DNA from 2 places in the Nocardia sp. NPDC051052 genome. Region 2 is predicted to be linked to the other one. Evidence: riboswitches for the same ligand, from Rfam matches in the RefSeq annotation. Region 2 holds a riboswitch; the other holds the start of a gene.

Region 1 (7,699 bases), 550 kb from region 2:
GGGCGCGTTCGTCTACATCGGCGTGATCCTCGGCGCCGGGCTCGCCTGGTATGGGATCAAGGGACGCAAGCGAATCGGCACTCTGGCATCACACGCAGTGGAGGTGCGCGGCAATGTCTGACACGGTGTTCGACTATGTGATCGCGGGCGGCGGGACGGCCGGGTGTGTGCTCGCCGCCCGGCTCAGCGAGGATCCGGACGTCTCGGTGTGCCTGCTGGAGGCCGGCCCGTCCGATGTGGGCGATCGCGCCATCCTCGAACTCGCGCAGTGGATGCATCTGCTCGACTCGGGCTACGACTGGGACTATCCGGTCGAACCGCAGGAACGCGGGAACAGCTATCTGCGCCATGCCCGCGCGAAGGTGCTCGGCGGATGTTCCTCGCACAACTCGTGTATCGCGTTCTGGCCGCCCGCGGAGAATCTGGACGAGTGGGCCGCGCTGGGCGCCAAGGGCTGGGGCGCGGCCGACGTGCTGCCCTACGTCACCCGGCTGGAGAACAACGACGCGCCCGGCGATCAGCACAGTCGCCGCGGCCCGGTCCGGCTGCGCGACGTGCCGCCGGACGACCCGTGCGGCGTCGCGGTACTCGCGGCGGCAGCGGCGGTCGGATTGCCGACGGTGCAGTTCAACCGAGGTGCCACCGTGCGCAACGGTGCGGGCTGGTTCCAGATCAACGCGGCCGAAGACGGCACGCGCATGTCGACATCGCATGCCTACCTGCACCCGGTGCTGGATTCGCGCCCGAATCTCGAGGTGCGCACCGACTGCTGGGTCAGCGAGATCCTGTTCGACGAGGCGCGCGGCGCGACCGGTGTGCGGTATCAACGTCCCGATGGCATCGGCTATGACACGGCCTCGGCGCGGCGGGAGGTCATCGTCACCGCCGGTGCCATCGATACGCCGAAGTTGTTGATGCTGTCCGGGATCGGGCCCGCCGACCATCTGCGCGAGATCGGCATTCCGGTGCTGGTCGACGCACCTGGCGTGGGAGCCAACCTGGACGACCACGTGGAAGGGCTGGTGTTCTGGGACGCTGCCCGGCCCATGGTGCGGACCTCGACGCAGTGGTGGGAGATCGGCCTGTTCGCCACGACCGACGACGCGTTGCGCGTGCCGGACGTGATGATGCACTACGGCAGCGTGCCGTTCGACATGAACACCCTGCGCCGCGGCTACCCGACCACCGACAACGGCTTCTGCCTGACACCAAACGTCACGCAGGGGCGCTCGCGCGGCACGATCCGGTTGCGCAGTCGCGACTTCCGGGACCGGCCGAAGGTCGACCCCCGGTACTTCACCGACCCGGACGGGCACGACGAGCGGGTCATGCTCGCCGGCGTCCGGCTGGCCCGCAAGATCGCCGAGCAGGCGCCGCTGCGCGAGTGGATCGCCGCCGAACTCGCGCCGGGACCGGACGCGACAACCGACGACGAGCTGATCAGCTATATCCACGCCACCCACAACACCGTCTACCACCCGGCCGCCACAGCGCGGATGGGCGCGGTCGACGACCCGATGGCGGTGCTCGATCCCGAGCTGCGGGTGAAGGGGGTGTCGCGGCTGCGGGTGGTCGACGCGTCCGCGATGCCGAAATTGCCCGCGGTGAACCCGAACATTACTGTCATGGCCATGGCGGAGAAATGCGCGGATCTCCTGCGGACCACGTGAGCGGGAGATGCCTGCGGAGGGCGAACTAGCGGCGGTCCTCGGCGGGCACGCACCGTTCCAGTCGATGCCGACCGCCGAGCTCCACCGCCTCGCCGCGGCGTCGTCGCTGCACGACTTCGCGGCGGGCACGGTGATCAGCGACTACTCGACGCAGGTGCCCGAGGACATCTGGATGGTGCGGTCCGGCCGAGTCATCCTGCGTCGCAGCGGTCCTGACGCCGCCACGTCGCCGCAGTCCGACGACGGTCGCACGATCGATACGATCGAGGCCGGTGGAATCTTCGGCTATGTGCCGTTGCTGACCGGCGGCAGCGCCGAATTCGTCGCGCTGGCAGCCGAAACCAGCGTGCTGATCCGATTGCCCGGCGCGCTCGTCCGCGCGCAGTTCGCGCAACCGGATGGGCTGGCGTTTCTTGCGTCGTCGGCGTGGAAGACGGTGTCCGGCAACCGAACCCCGATGGCGCAGGTGCTCGGCGCCCGTCCGGCGGGTGAACTCGTCACGGCGGCCGCGGTTTTCGTGACACCGGACACCAGCGTCCGCGACGCGGTGATCCGGATGACCGAGCGGCACGCCTCGTCGGTGCTGATCCGGTTGCCCGACGGCGACTTCGGCATCTTCACCGACCAGGACCTGCGGGTCAAGGTGGTGGCGGCCGGACTGTCGGTGGACGTGCCGATCGCGCAGGCGATGAGCGCGCCGGCCCGGCGGGTGAGCGCGGACCTGCCCGCCGAGACCGTGCTGATGGAGATGCTGGAGGCCGGGCTGCGGCACATGCCGGTGGTCTCCCGGCGAGGCGAGGTACTGGGCGTGCTCGACGACTCGGAGCTGCTGGCGGCCTCGGCGCGGCAGAGCTTCGTGCTGCGCCGTGCGATCGGTGCGGCAACGGACGCGACCCAGCTGCAGCGAGCCGCTCGCGACATTCCGGGCACGACGGTCGATCTGTTCCGCAACGGGACCAAGGCGTCGGCGACGAGCGGCATTCTCTCCGTCGTCATCGACTCGGTGATCCGCAAAGCCCTCGAATTGGCGCTCGCCGAATCCGCCGACGCGCCTAGTGTCGGGTTCGCGTGGTTGACGCTCGGCAGTATCGCCAGGCGCGAGGCGATGCCGTCCTCGGACGTGGACAGCGCGCTGTCCTGGGCCGACGAATTGTCCACCGCCAGTGGCCAACTGCGTGCGATCGCCGAGCGGACGCACGCCATTCTGGATGCGTGTGGGTTACCCGCGGACAGCAACGGGGCGATCGCCGCGAAACCGAAATTCGCCCGGTCCCGGTCGGATTGGATGAAGGCGGCGGCCCGTTGGCTGGACGATCCGCTGATCGATCGCGGATTGGTCATGTCGTCACTGCTGATCGACGGGCGGGTGGTGTGGGGTGATCCCGCGCTGCACGCGGTGCCCGCCGCGTTCGGCCGGATGCGGGCCGACTATCCGAACGCGTTGCGCCTGCAGCTGCTCGACGCGTTGTCCGGGCGGGTGCGGGCGCGGTCGCTGCGGGATGTGCTGTCCCGGCGCGGCGGCACGTTCGATCTGAAGAGTCACGCGCTGGTCCCCATCGTCAACCTCGCCCGGTGGGGCGGGCTGGCGGCCGGGGTGACCGCCGCGACGACGCCGGTGCGGTTGGCCGCCGCCGCGTCCGCCGGTGTCATCGCCGAGCGCGACGCCGCGGTGCTCACCGAGGTGTTCGTCATGCTGCAGTGCATGCGGATGGTGCATCAGGTTGAGCAACTGGCCGCGGGGCATCGGCCGGGCGACATCGTGCTGATGCCGGAATTGTCGCCGTTGAATCGGAGCCTGCTCAACGACGCGTTGCGCGAGATCGCGGCCGTGCAGCGACGCGTTCGAGGTATCGCGATCACCTCGGCTTAGAATGACGGCGTCATGGCGAAACAGGATGGTGAGGACACGAGCCGGACCGCTGCGGTGCAGTCGGTCGACCGCGCACTGCTGGTGATGGAGATCATCGCCAAGCTGGGCCAGGCCGGTGTCACGGAGATCGCCGCCGAACTCGGTGTGCACAAATCTACCGTCTCCCGATTGATCGCCGTGCTGGAATCGCGCGGTTACGTCGAGCAACTCTCCGACCGTGGCAAGTACCGGCTGGGCTTCTCCATCGTCCGGCTGGCCGGATCCACCAGCGCGCAGGTCGATCTCGTCGGGCAGAGCCAGGACGCGTGCAACGCGCTGGCCGCCGAAACGGGGGAGACCACGAATATCGCTGTGCTGGACGGTAATCGGATCATCAACATCGTGGAGGCAGCAGGCACCGGCTCGATCGCGCTGCGGTCCTGGGTCGGGCAGAGTTGCCCGGCGCACGCCACCTCGAGCGGCAAGGTGCTGCTGTCCGGTCTCGAACCGGCGGCGCTGCGCAAGCAGGTCGGCCCGAAGTTGGAGGCGTATACCGCCAACACCCTGACCAAGGTCGCGGATCTCGCGGCGCAGTTGGTGACGGTCCGGGAGCGCGGATGGGCAAGTGTGCGTGAGGAATTGGAGATCGGGCTGAACGCCGTCGCCGCCCCCGTCTTCGACAGCAGCGGGGTGATGGTTGCGGCACTGAGTGTTTCGGGACCGTCCTATCGGCTGGGTCCCGAGCGCTTCGCGCCGACGGCGGAACTGGCGATCGCGAGCGCCGCGGAAATCAGCCATCGGCTGGGCTACTTCGGCTGACCAGCTGGGGTATCGTTCGCCATTGACAACGCGCGCGGCCGCCGACAATACTGAGTCGCGTGTCACGCAGTTGTTGCGCTATGCGCAACAACAACTGGCTTCAACTAATAACTGAATACGCCGCACACGCAGCGGGAGATCTCCGTCCACGTGACGGAGAGCCGAAGGAGCAACACCTCCCGGGAATCTCTCAGGCCCAGTACCGCCGCGCATAAGGCAACTCTGAAAAGTAGTGCACCACGCACTCGCCGACGGGGCAAACGCGCAACGCGTGAATCTCTCAGGCCCTAGGACAGAGCGGGAGGAGCCACACCCAGCGCATACGCGTCGACGAAAGGCTCCCCATGGCTGATCCTGGCTCTGCCCTCCGCACCGAACTCGACGTCTCGCTGCGCGAATTCGACCCGGTCGTCGCCGCTCTGGTCGATCAGGAGACCAACCGCCAGCAGCGCGGACTGGAAATGATCGCCTCGGAGAACTACGCGCCGCTCGCGGTGATGCAGGCCCAGGGCACAGTGCTCACCAACAAGTACGCCGAGGGCTATCCCGGACGCCGCTATTACGGCGGCTGCGAGTACGTCGACGAGATCGAAACGCTGGCCATCGAGCGGCTGCGCGCGCTGTTCGGCGCCGAATACGTCAACGTGCAACCACATTCGGGGGCGCAGGCGAACGCGGCGGTGATGCACGCGCTACTGCGCGCCGGTGACCGCATCCTCGGGTTGGCGCTGGACCACGGCGGTCACCTCACGCATGGTATGAAGGCCAACTTCTCCGGTCGGCTGTATGACGTTGCGGCGTACCATGTTCGGGCCGACGACCAGCTGGTCGACATGGCGGAGGTGGCGCGGCTCGCCCGCGAGCATCGGCCGAAGCTGATCGTCGCGGGCTGGTCGGCCTACCCTCGGCACCTCGACTTCGCCGAATTCCGGCGGATCGCCGACGAAGTCGGTGCGTACCTGATGGTCGATATGGCGCACTTCGCCGGGCTGGTCGCGGCCGGGCTGCATCCCTCGCCGGTGCCGCACGCGCACGTCGTCACCTCGACCACACACAAGACGCTGGGTGGCCCGCGCGGTGGATTCATCCTCGCCACAGCGGATTTGGGCAAGAAGCTGGATTCGGCGGTCTTTCCCGGGCAGCAGGGCGGACCGCTCGAGCATGTCATCGCCGCGAAGGCGGTCGCGTTCAAGATGGCGGCCGAACCGGCGTTCCGCGAGCGGCAGGAGCGCACGCTCATCGGCGCGCGCGTGCTCGCCGACCGGCTGCTGGCGCCGGACTGCCGGGCCGCGGGCATCGGCGTGGTCAGCGGCGGCACCGATGTGCACCTGGTGCTTGTCGATCTGCGCGATGCCGAACTGGACGGCAAGCAGGCCGAGGATCTGCTGCAGACCTTGGGAATCACGGTGAACCGCAACGCGATTCCGTTCGATCCGCGCCCGCCGATGATCAGCTCGGGGCTGCGGATCGGCACGCCCGCGCTGGCCGCGCGCGGCTTCGACACCGCCGCGTTCGCCGAGGTCGCCGACATCATCGCGACAGCCCTGTGCGGTGGTGCGAACGCCGCGGCGCTGACCGCGCGGGTGGACGCGCTGGCCCAGCGGTTCCCGCTGTACCTCGGGCTGCGGAACCCGGCGTGACGATCAGCGTCTTCGACCTGTTCCGGGTCGGTATCGGGCCGTCGAGTTCGCACACGGTCGGGCCGATGCGGGCCGCGGCCGCGTTCGTCGAGCGGCTGAAGGACGCCGACGTGCTGCACGGCACGGCCGCGATCCGGGTTCAGCTGTACGGTTCGCTCGGCGCGACCGGGCGCGGCCACGGCACGGTCGATGCGGTGGTGGCCGGGTTGTCCGGTGCGCAGCCGGAGAGCATCGATCCGGACGCGCTGACCGCTACCGTCGCCGCGGCGCGGGCCGCCGGCCGGTTGTATCTCGGTGGCGTGCAGTCGATCGGGTTCGGCGTCGACAGCGACATCGAACTGCTCGGGCTGACGAGGTTGGCGTTCCACACCAACGGGATGTTGTTCAGCGCGCGCGATGAGGCGGGGCGGGTACTGCTCGAGCGCCGATACTTCTCGGTCGGTGGCGGTTTCGTCCTCGACGAGGAGGAGATCGACGGGCGCGCCGTCGAGGCACCGGCCGCGGTCGCGTACCCGTTCCGTTCGGCCGATGAGCTGCTCGCGATCACCGCCGCCACCGGGCTGTCGATCAGCTCGGTGGTGCTGGCCAACGAAATGTCCTGGCGCAGTGCGGATCAGGTGCGCGCGGAGCTGATCGACATCTGGCAGGTCATGCGGCGCTGCGTCGAACGCGGGATGTCGACGGGCGGGGTGCTGCCGGGCAGCCTGCGGGTGCGACGCCGCGCCGCGACACTGTTCGAGCGCCTCGCCACCGAAGCCGAGGAGAACGATCCGCTACGCGCGATGGAGTGGGTCACGCTGTACGCGATGGCGGTCAACGAGGAGAACGCCGCGGGCGGCCGCGTCGTCACCGCGCCCACCAATGGTGCCGCGGGCATCATTCCCGCTGTGCTGCACTACATTCAGCGTTTCATCACCGGCAACGAGGACAGCGTCGTCGAATTCCTGCTGACCGCAGGCGCCATCGGCCAACTGATGAAGGAGAACGCCTCGATCTCCGGCGCCGAAGTCGGCTGCCAGGGCGAAGTCGGCTCCGCCTGCGCCATGGCCGCCGCCGGACTCGCCGCCGTGCTCGGCGGCACACCACAGCAGATCGAGAACGCCGCCGAAATCGGCATGGAACACAACCTCGGCCTCACCTGCGACCCCATCGGCGGCCTGGTCCAAATCCCCTGCATCGAACGCAACGGCATCGCCGCCGTCAAAGCAATCACCGCCGCCCGCATGGCAATCCGCGGCGACGGCATCCACCACGTATCCCTGGACCAGGTAATCCAAACCATGCGCGCCACCGGCGCCGACATGCTCGACAAATACAAGGAAACCTCCCGAGGCGGCCTAGCCGTAGCCGTCGTCGAATGCTGACCCCCGCAAATCCGCACCCTATCTCGGGTCCCGCACTGACTTTAGGGCCCTATTCCGGGTGCGTATCCCGAGGAAGAGTGCGGATTTTCAGTGGTACCGGCGGGGGCACGCTTTCGCGGGTCTGTTGACGACCCATCCGGCGCTGACCGACCTCTCTTGTCCAAAGCGCTTGAGACGCAACCACAGCCAGGTGACCACCTCTGGAGCTGGAGGTTGCGCGCCTGACTGGTGACTAAAGCCGGGTACGGCAGGCGGCGCGCTCAGCACTACTTCACGGGAAAACGTGGACAGGTCTTCAGCTTTCTTGGGACTGTCCACCTTTAGAGTCCTAAGTAGCACTTGCCCGGATCGGTACAC
Region 2 (7,699 bases):
GTGATCTCCCGCAGATCCAGGATGCACTCGTGCGCGACCATGCCGTGCTCACCGGTGTAGAGCACCGGGAAGTATTCATCGAGCTTGCGTGCGATGTAGTTGGCCGAGGCGATGGCCGTCAGGGTGGCGTCGCGCAGGCCGTCCGCGCCCATCATCCGGATGTAGGCCCAGGTGATCGGCAGGATCGAGGCGGAGCCGTAGTTGGCGGCCGACACCGCGTGCGAGTCGGTCACCAGCGGGTCGCCCGGCAGGTAGGGCGCCAGGTGCGAACGGACCGCGACCGGGCCGACACCCGGACCGCCGCCGCCGTGCGGGATGCAGAACGTCTTGTGCAGGTTCAGGTGGCTGACGTCGCCGCCGAACCGACCCGGACGAGCAAGCCCGACAAGGGCATTCAGGTTCGCGCCGTCGACGTACACCTGACCACCCGCGTCGTGCACCAGCGCGCACAGTTCGGCGACCTCGTGCTCGTAGACGCCGTGCGTGGACGGGTAGGTGATCATGATGCAGGCCAGCCGATCCGCGTGGTCGGCGATCTTGGCACGCAGGTCGTCCAGGTCGACGTCGCCGTTCTCGCGGCACTTGACCACCTCGACGCGCAGCCCGGCCATCGCCGCCGAGGCCGCGTTGGTGCCGTGCGCGCTGGACGGGATCAGGCAGGTATCCCGGTGTGTGTCACCACGATCCAGGTGGTAGCGCCGGATCGCCAGCAGGCCGGCGTACTCGCCCTGGCTGCCCGCGTTCGGCTGCAGGCTCACCGAGTCGTAGCCGGTGATGTCGGACAGCCACCGCTCCAAATCGTGGATCACCTGCAGCAGGCCCGGCGCGTCCTCAACCGGCGCGTACGGGTGCACGCGGGCGAAGCCGGGCCAGGTGATGGCCTCCATCTCGGCGGTCGCGTTGAGCTTCATGGTGCAGGAGCCGAGCGGAATCATGCTGCGGTCCAACGCGATGTCCTTGTCGGACAGCGACCGCAGGTAGCGCAGCATGGCCGTTTCGGTGTGGTACTTGGTGAACGCCGGGTGATCGAGGAACTCCGAGGTCCGGTTCTCGATCGCGACGGCGGGCGCCGGTGCGGACTGCTCGGAAGACAGTGCGGTGCCGAAGGATTCGAGCACGGCCGCGACGTGCGACTCCGTCGTCGCTTCGTCGCACGCGATACCGACATGATCGGCGTCGACCAGGCGCAGGTTGATCCCCCGCGACTTCGCCTTCGCGACAACGGCTTCCGCACCGCCGGGCACGTGCGCCAGCACGGTGTCGAAGAACGTATCGTGCACGACCGCACCATCGAGACCGGCAGCGATGGCGGCGGCATGCCGATGCACGCGACGAGCGATCTCGCGCAGGCCGTCGGCACCGTGGTAGCTCGCGTACATCGCCGCGACGATGGCGAGCAGCACCTGCGCGGTACAGATGTTGGAGGTGGCCTTCTCCCGGCGGATGTGCTGCTCACGAGTCTGCAGCGCCAGCCGGTAGGCGACATCGCCGTCCGCGTCCACCGACACCCCGACCAGCCTGCCCGGCAGCTGCCTGGCATACGCCGTGCGCACTGCCAGATACCCGGCGTGCGGGCCGCCGAACCCGAGCGGAACACCGAAACGCTGGGTGGTGCCGAAGCACACGTCCGCGCCCTGGTCACCCGGCGAAGCGATCAGCGTCAGCGCCAGCAGGTCCGCGCCCACCGCGACCAACGCGCCACGCTCGTGCGCCGCGCCGATCAGCGACGTCCAGTCCACCACGCGGCCGGACGCACCGGGCGTCTGCACGAGCACACCGAAGAATTCACCTTCGGGCAGCTCACCGGCGGACAGATCCGCGGGCACCAGTTCGATCCCGAGCGGATAGGCCCGAGTGGTGAGCACGGTCTTGGTCTGCGGGAACAGGTCGGTGTCGATGACCAGCCGCGCCGACTTGGACCGGCTGGCCCGCTGCAGCAGCGTCATCGCCTCGGCGGCCGCGGTGGCCTCGTCGAGCATGGACGCGTTGGCCACGTCCATGCCGGTCAGCTCCGACACCATGGTCTGGAAGTTGAGCAGCGCCTCGAGCCTGCCTTGGCTGATCTCCGGCTGGTACGGCGTGTAGGCCGTGTACCAGGCCGGGTTCTCCAGCAGGTTGCGCACCAGCACCGGCGGGGTCAGCGTGTCGTAGTAGCCGAGCCCGATCATCGAGGTGGCCACGGTGTTCGAGTGGGCCAGCCCGGCGAGTTCGGCCAGCACCTCGTGTTCGGTTGCGGCAGGCGGCAATCCGGCTAGTCCGGATCCGTCGATGATGGTGGCGGGCAGGGCCTTCGTGGCTAGCTCGTCGAGCGAGTCGACGCCGACGACGTCCAGGATCCGGGCGATTTCGCCCCGATCGGGTCCGATATGGCGGTCGGCGAATGAACGAGTCACGGCAGCTCCCATGTGGGTCGGGCGGGTCGACGGGCGGTCGACGGGTACCAGCCCTCCCCCTCTGTCGTGTTGCCTGAGAGATTCGGGCGCGCGACCGTAATGAAGGTCGAGCCCCTTTCCCCATGGGCGGGCGGCCCGAAGCCACCGCTTTCCAGAGGCGCCCAAGCCCGCACGGTCCCTGATGCCTGAGAGATTGACGGGGAGGTGCTGCTCCTTCGGCGCCCGGACTCTGTCGAACCCGGGACTCTCCCGCACGGCGTTGGCGCGCCACCAGTTTAAGCCGACGACACGCCGGAACGTGTCACTGGTCCCGCCCTTGCGGGTGTCGTGCTGGTCACGCTCGTGCGCCGGGCTGTCAGCTAGGAACATATATAGATGCGCATATCTACTTAACACAATGTTTTTGATACGTTTCAAACCAAGCCGTCCCGCACTCGAAAACCAGGTGCCACCCAGCACAACACCCCGCTACCCTCGACATGTCGGGGAGGCGGGGTGCTATGTCAGTTGTCTACTTTTAACCGGTCTTGCGGCTCATCCGCGCCTTACGCCGGTAGGACAGCTCGTCCTCCGGCCGTTCCGTCACCGCGGACGCGCGTTCGGCGGGGAAATTGGCGATAGCGCCGGTGAGTTCGTGCATGGCACCGCTGATGGCGATACCGAAAACGCCCTGCCCGCCCTGCAGTAAATCGACTACCTCCTCGGCCGAGGTGCACTCGTACACCGAGGTGCCGTCGGAGAACAGCGTGATCCCGGCGAGATCCTGCACTCCCCTGCTGCGTAGATGGTCGACCGCGATCCGGATGTTCTGCAGCGAGATGCCCGCGTCGAGCAGCCGCTTCACGATCTTCAGGACCAGGATGTCCTTGAACGAGTACAGCCGCTGACTCCCCGAGCCCGCGGCGCTGCGGATGGAGGGCACGACCAATCCGGTGCGCGCCCAGTAGTCGAGCTGCCGGTAGGTGATCCCGGCCACCTGGCATGCACTGGGAACCCGGTAGCCGACCAGATCGTCGGGAACCGAGTCGTCCGGGAACAGGCCTGGCTGTACCACATCCTGCGATTGCTCTGCCACTGACCACTCCCTTGCTTCGCCGACGGCTAGCCTCATCGATGACCCGGCTCCGTTTCGACCACTGCTGTGCTGACGACCTGGCCAAAACGGACGTGGCCCAACTATCGAGATTACTCCCCCTGATTGTCCAGGGAGCACCATCGTCAGGCCAAACGCGACGCGCGGTTAAACTCTCAAGCTCTGGTTAAGGGCTGAGCCCCCGGTCATCCCGCGAAAACGCCGGATTGCCGGAAAGATCCTGTTCAGCTATCTGTGGCCTTGAAGTCGTCGGGTGAGACCGACTCCAAGAATTCCTTGAACTTCTCCACCTCGTCCTCGCGCTCGTCCGGCATCACCAGCCCGGCCTCCTCGAGCACCGGCTCCTCGGCGTAGATCGGGCAACCCACCCGCAACGCGATCGCTACCGAATCGGACGGCCGCGCCGAGATGTGCAGATCGTTCTCGAACACCAGATCGGCGTAGAAGGTGCCCTCCTGCAGATCGACGATGCGCACTTCCTTGAGGGTGTGCCCGAGCTCGGTGATCAGGATCTTGATCAGATCGTGGGTCAGCGGGCGAATCGGGGTCACCCCCTCCTGCTCCAGCACGATCGCGGTCGCCTCGGCCTGCCCGATCCAGATTGGTAGGTACCGATCCCCCGAAACCTCACGGAGCAACAGCACGGGCTGATTCTGTGGCTGCTCGACACGAATGCCGATCACACGCATTTCACTCATGCCTGCGCCTCGCTAACGCTCGGCTCCGGCATGCGCGATGCACGCTGTGACATGATTCGTTCGCTTCGCTCACTCATCGCACTGCCTCCCATTACTTCACACCAGCCGCACGCCGGCCGCCCGGCACGACCACCGCAGAGCTCGCCGTACCACGAGTCTAGGCGAACCCGCGCGAGTGCAGCGGTCCGTGTGCACAGCCGAAATCGGCGTGTTGGATGACCGAAACATGACGCGGATCCCGTGTCAGCGGTTCAACGGGATGTTCAGCCGCCCAGCGACGTCCGTACCGACGACTTCACCAGGCAGGCGTGCAACGTCAGCGACAGCGCCGCGAGTTCGCGCACCGTTTCCTCTGCCCTGGCGCGCGCACCGGCGTCGCGGCTCTTCGCGATCGGGGCGGCGATCTGCGCGACCAGCGCGGCCTCGCGATCGGCGGCCAGCTTGAACGCACGCAAATGCCGTGCCTCCAAACCGAATTCGGCCATCGCCTTGGCGGTCTTGGCTAGCGTCACGGCGTCGCCGTCGAAGAATCCGGCGGCGCCGGGGGTGATCAGGTTGGCCCGGATCAGATCGTTGAGGAACGCCTCATCGATCTCGGCCTGCGCGAGCAGATCCGCGCGGGTGAGCCGGATTTCGTGGTCGAACCGCAGATCGTCGGGGGAAATCTCGCTGGGCACCACGCCGAGCCTCCTCGGCACCGCGGCGCCGTTCCGGTTCCCGCCAGACGCGGCCGGGTGCTCGGAGTCGGCGACCGCCGACTCCGAGGCATCCGTACGGCCGGAGTGCGCCCGAGCGCGGGCTTCCCGCACGCCGAGCGTCGCCGCACCGCTGTCGATCGCTTCGAGTTGTTCCTTGATCACCTTCAGCGGCAGGTACTGATCGCGTTGCGCGGTCAGCACGAACCGAAGCCGTTCACAATCGGCGATGGAGAATCTGCGGTAGCCCGAGGGCGTGCGCTCCGGCCGAATGAGGCCCTCCGCTTCGAGGAAGCGGATCTTCGAGATGGTGACGTCCGGAAAATCCGGGCGCAGCAGGTCGAGCACGGAGCCGATCGACATGCCTCCGCGTGCCCACTGCGCCGCGCCGGTCACAGCGCCGAGCCCCTCGACAGACCGAGCTCCTTCATGACCCCGAGCCCTTCGTGTCGAGAAAGAACCCAGCGCCGCGTGCTCATAGGCTCCCTGCACCCGCAGATGGCTCGTTGACCTGGGCCCGCGGTCCGGTGAGGAACACGAGACGGAACTTACCGATCTGTACCTCGTCGCCGTTCTGGAGTTCCGAGGAGTCCACCGGCTCCCGATTCACATAGGTGCCGTTCAGGCTGCCGACATCGACAACCTGGAACGAATCGTCGTCCTGACGGAACTCGGCATGCCGACGGCTGACGGTGACGTCGTCGAGAAAGATGTCACTGTCGGGGTGGCGGCCCGCCGACGTAGTCGGCTGATCCAGCAGGAACCGCGAGCCCGCGTTCGGGCCGCGCTTGACGACCAGGAGGGCCGCACCAACGGGCAGACCCTCGACCCCTTGGACCGGCTGTTCACCGGTCGGCTCTCCGGAGCGCGACGCGTCGACCTCGTTCAGGAAATCCGCGCGGAAGACCGACGTCGTCTCGGCCGCGGTCTCCCCGTAACCCGGGTCTTTGTTCTCGCTCACCGTTTCTCTCCTCCTCGAACCTGATTATCCATGCAAGCAGGTGATACCTGTGGCACCACGACCTGCCGTCGAGTCCCTAGATTTCCGACAATGACTGTCGGCGCATCTGTTGGCATTGACCGTACCCTGCCAGGGCGTGCCCGTGCAGGTAGAACCGGGAAGGCTGATTCAGCCCCCGATAACTCCTTGATAACCTGCCGCATCCAACAGTTCATCAAGGGTCTTGTCGAGGCCGGCGGCGTCCGCGACCTCGAGTTCGAACAGCCATCCGTCACTGTACGGATCGGTGTTCAACGTCTCCGGCTCCTGCACCAGAACCTCGTTCACCGCAACAACTTTCGCCGCGATCGGCGCGTAGATGTCGGACACGCTCTTGGTCGACTCGACCTCCGCGATGCTGTCTCCGACGGCGACGTCCTTCTCCGTCTCGGGCAGCTGCACGAACACCACGTCACCGAGTTGGGACTGGGCGTAGTCGGTGATGCCCACCCGAACCCGGGTCGGGCCGATCCGCTGCACCCACTCGTGCTCTTCGGTGTAGCGCAGATCTTCGGGGGTCTGGGTCACAGGCCGTCCGTCCTTTCCGTTGTGATCGTGTGCGCGCAACTCTATGCGAGGGTTGCGACAATGTTCGACTCGACCGCCGGTCAGGTCGTCCGGTGTGGCACAGCCGGTATCGAGCGAGCGATGGCGATCGCCTTACCGGTGTAGAGCAAGCCGGTCCATACATACACCGCCGTGCCCCAGACCAGTAATGCCCCGCCGAACGCCCGTCCGAAACCGTCGAGCGCCCAATCCATCTCCCCGGCCAGCAGCCAGACGAACGCGGACATCAACGCGAAGGTCGCCGCCTTGCCCAGATAGATGACCTCGGGCGGCGGCAGATCGCGCCGCTTGTAGACCGAAAGCGTGAGGGTGAGGACCAGATCGCGACCGACAAGCAGTACCGCGACCCACCACGGGATCAGGCCGCGGATCACGAACGCCACCAGGGTCGTCACCAGGTACAGCCGGTCCACGAACGGGTCGAGCAGGGCACCGAGGCGCGAGGACTGATCGAGCAGGCGGGCCAGCTTGCCGTCCAGGAAGTCGGTCAGACCGCTGGCGAACGCCAGCACGAACGCCCAGCCGTAGGCGTGCTCGACCAGCAGCAGCCACAGGAACAGCGGAACACCCAGCAGGCGCACGAAACTCAGGACATTCGGGACGGTGAGGATGCGGTCGTCGAAGACGCCGCCGGTGTCGGCGCGCTCCCCCGGCTCCGTAGTGCCCGATTCGGTTGTCACGCCCCGTGCTTACCGCACCGACCCCGGTCGACGCCATCCGGGCACGCCGGTTTTCCCGATATCCACGGGTAAGGATGGTTTGCACCACAGGCCGGCGGTGACAGAATGAGTATGAAATTATCTCATCTGTCGGTACGGTGAACGTCCGGTGAGCGAGAGGAAGTCATGCCCGCATTCGACTACGACGTGGTGGTGATCGGTTCCGGATTCGGCGGCAGCGTGAGCGCGCTCCGGTTGACCGAGAAGGGATATCGGGTCGGCGTGCTCGAGGCGGGCAGGCGGTGGCATGCCGACGACATCCCGAGCTCCAATTGGAATGTGCGTAAGTCGATTTGGGCGCCGCGACTGGGTTTGACCGGGCCACAACGGATCAGCGTGCTCGGCAAGTGCGCGGTGTTCTCCGGTGCCGGCGTCGGCGGCGGCTCACTCATCTACGGCAACACCCTCTATGAGCCCCTGTCGAACTTCTATACCGACAAGCAGTGGGCGCACATCACCGATTGGCGGGCCGAGCTGGCGCCGTATTACGACCAGGCGCAGCGGATGCTCGGCGTCGCGCCGAACCCGCGGCTG

Evidence for each region. Region 2 has a riboswitch for glycine ahead of gcvP (aminomethyl-transferring glycine dehydrogenase). Riboswitches for the same ligand answer to the same signal wherever they lie in the genome.
Region 1: it holds a riboswitch for glycine, as region 2 does, so the genes downstream of both, glyA (serine hydroxymethyltransferase) here and gcvP (aminomethyl-transferring glycine dehydrogenase) in region 2, are expected to answer to the same signal.

What each region holds. Positions count from the first base shown of each region.
Region 1 covers NZ_JBITFL010000006.1:643,882-651,580, reverse strand. Annotated here, with positions in the region: gene ACIBCN_RS24250 (APC family permease) at 1-121, shown strand, start outside; gene ACIBCN_RS24245 (GMC family oxidoreductase) at 114-1,670, shown strand; gene ACIBCN_RS24240 (putative nucleotidyltransferase substrate binding domain-containing protein) at 1,678-3,540, shown strand; gene ACIBCN_RS24235 (IclR family transcriptional regulator) at 3,553-4,338, shown strand; glycine riboswitch at 4,551-4,644, shown strand; gene glyA (serine hydroxymethyltransferase) at 4,683-5,978, shown strand; gene ACIBCN_RS24225 (L-serine ammonia-lyase) at 5,975-7,342, shown strand.
Region 2 covers NZ_JBITFL010000006.1:89,038-96,736, reverse strand. Annotated here, with positions in the region: gene gcvP (aminomethyl-transferring glycine dehydrogenase) at 1-2,405, opposite strand, end outside; glycine riboswitch at 2,556-2,655, opposite strand; gene ACIBCN_RS21580 (MerR family transcriptional regulator) at 2,911-3,504, opposite strand; gene ACIBCN_RS21575 (bifunctional nuclease family protein) at 3,711-4,184, opposite strand; gene ACIBCN_RS21570 (MerR family transcriptional regulator) at 4,448-5,242, opposite strand; gene ACIBCN_RS21565 (FHA domain-containing protein) at 5,355-5,840, opposite strand; gene gcvH (glycine cleavage system protein GcvH) at 6,009-6,407, opposite strand; gene ACIBCN_RS21555 (CDP-alcohol phosphatidyltransferase family protein) at 6,488-7,126, opposite strand; gene ACIBCN_RS21550 (GMC oxidoreductase) at 7,292-7,699, shown strand, end outside.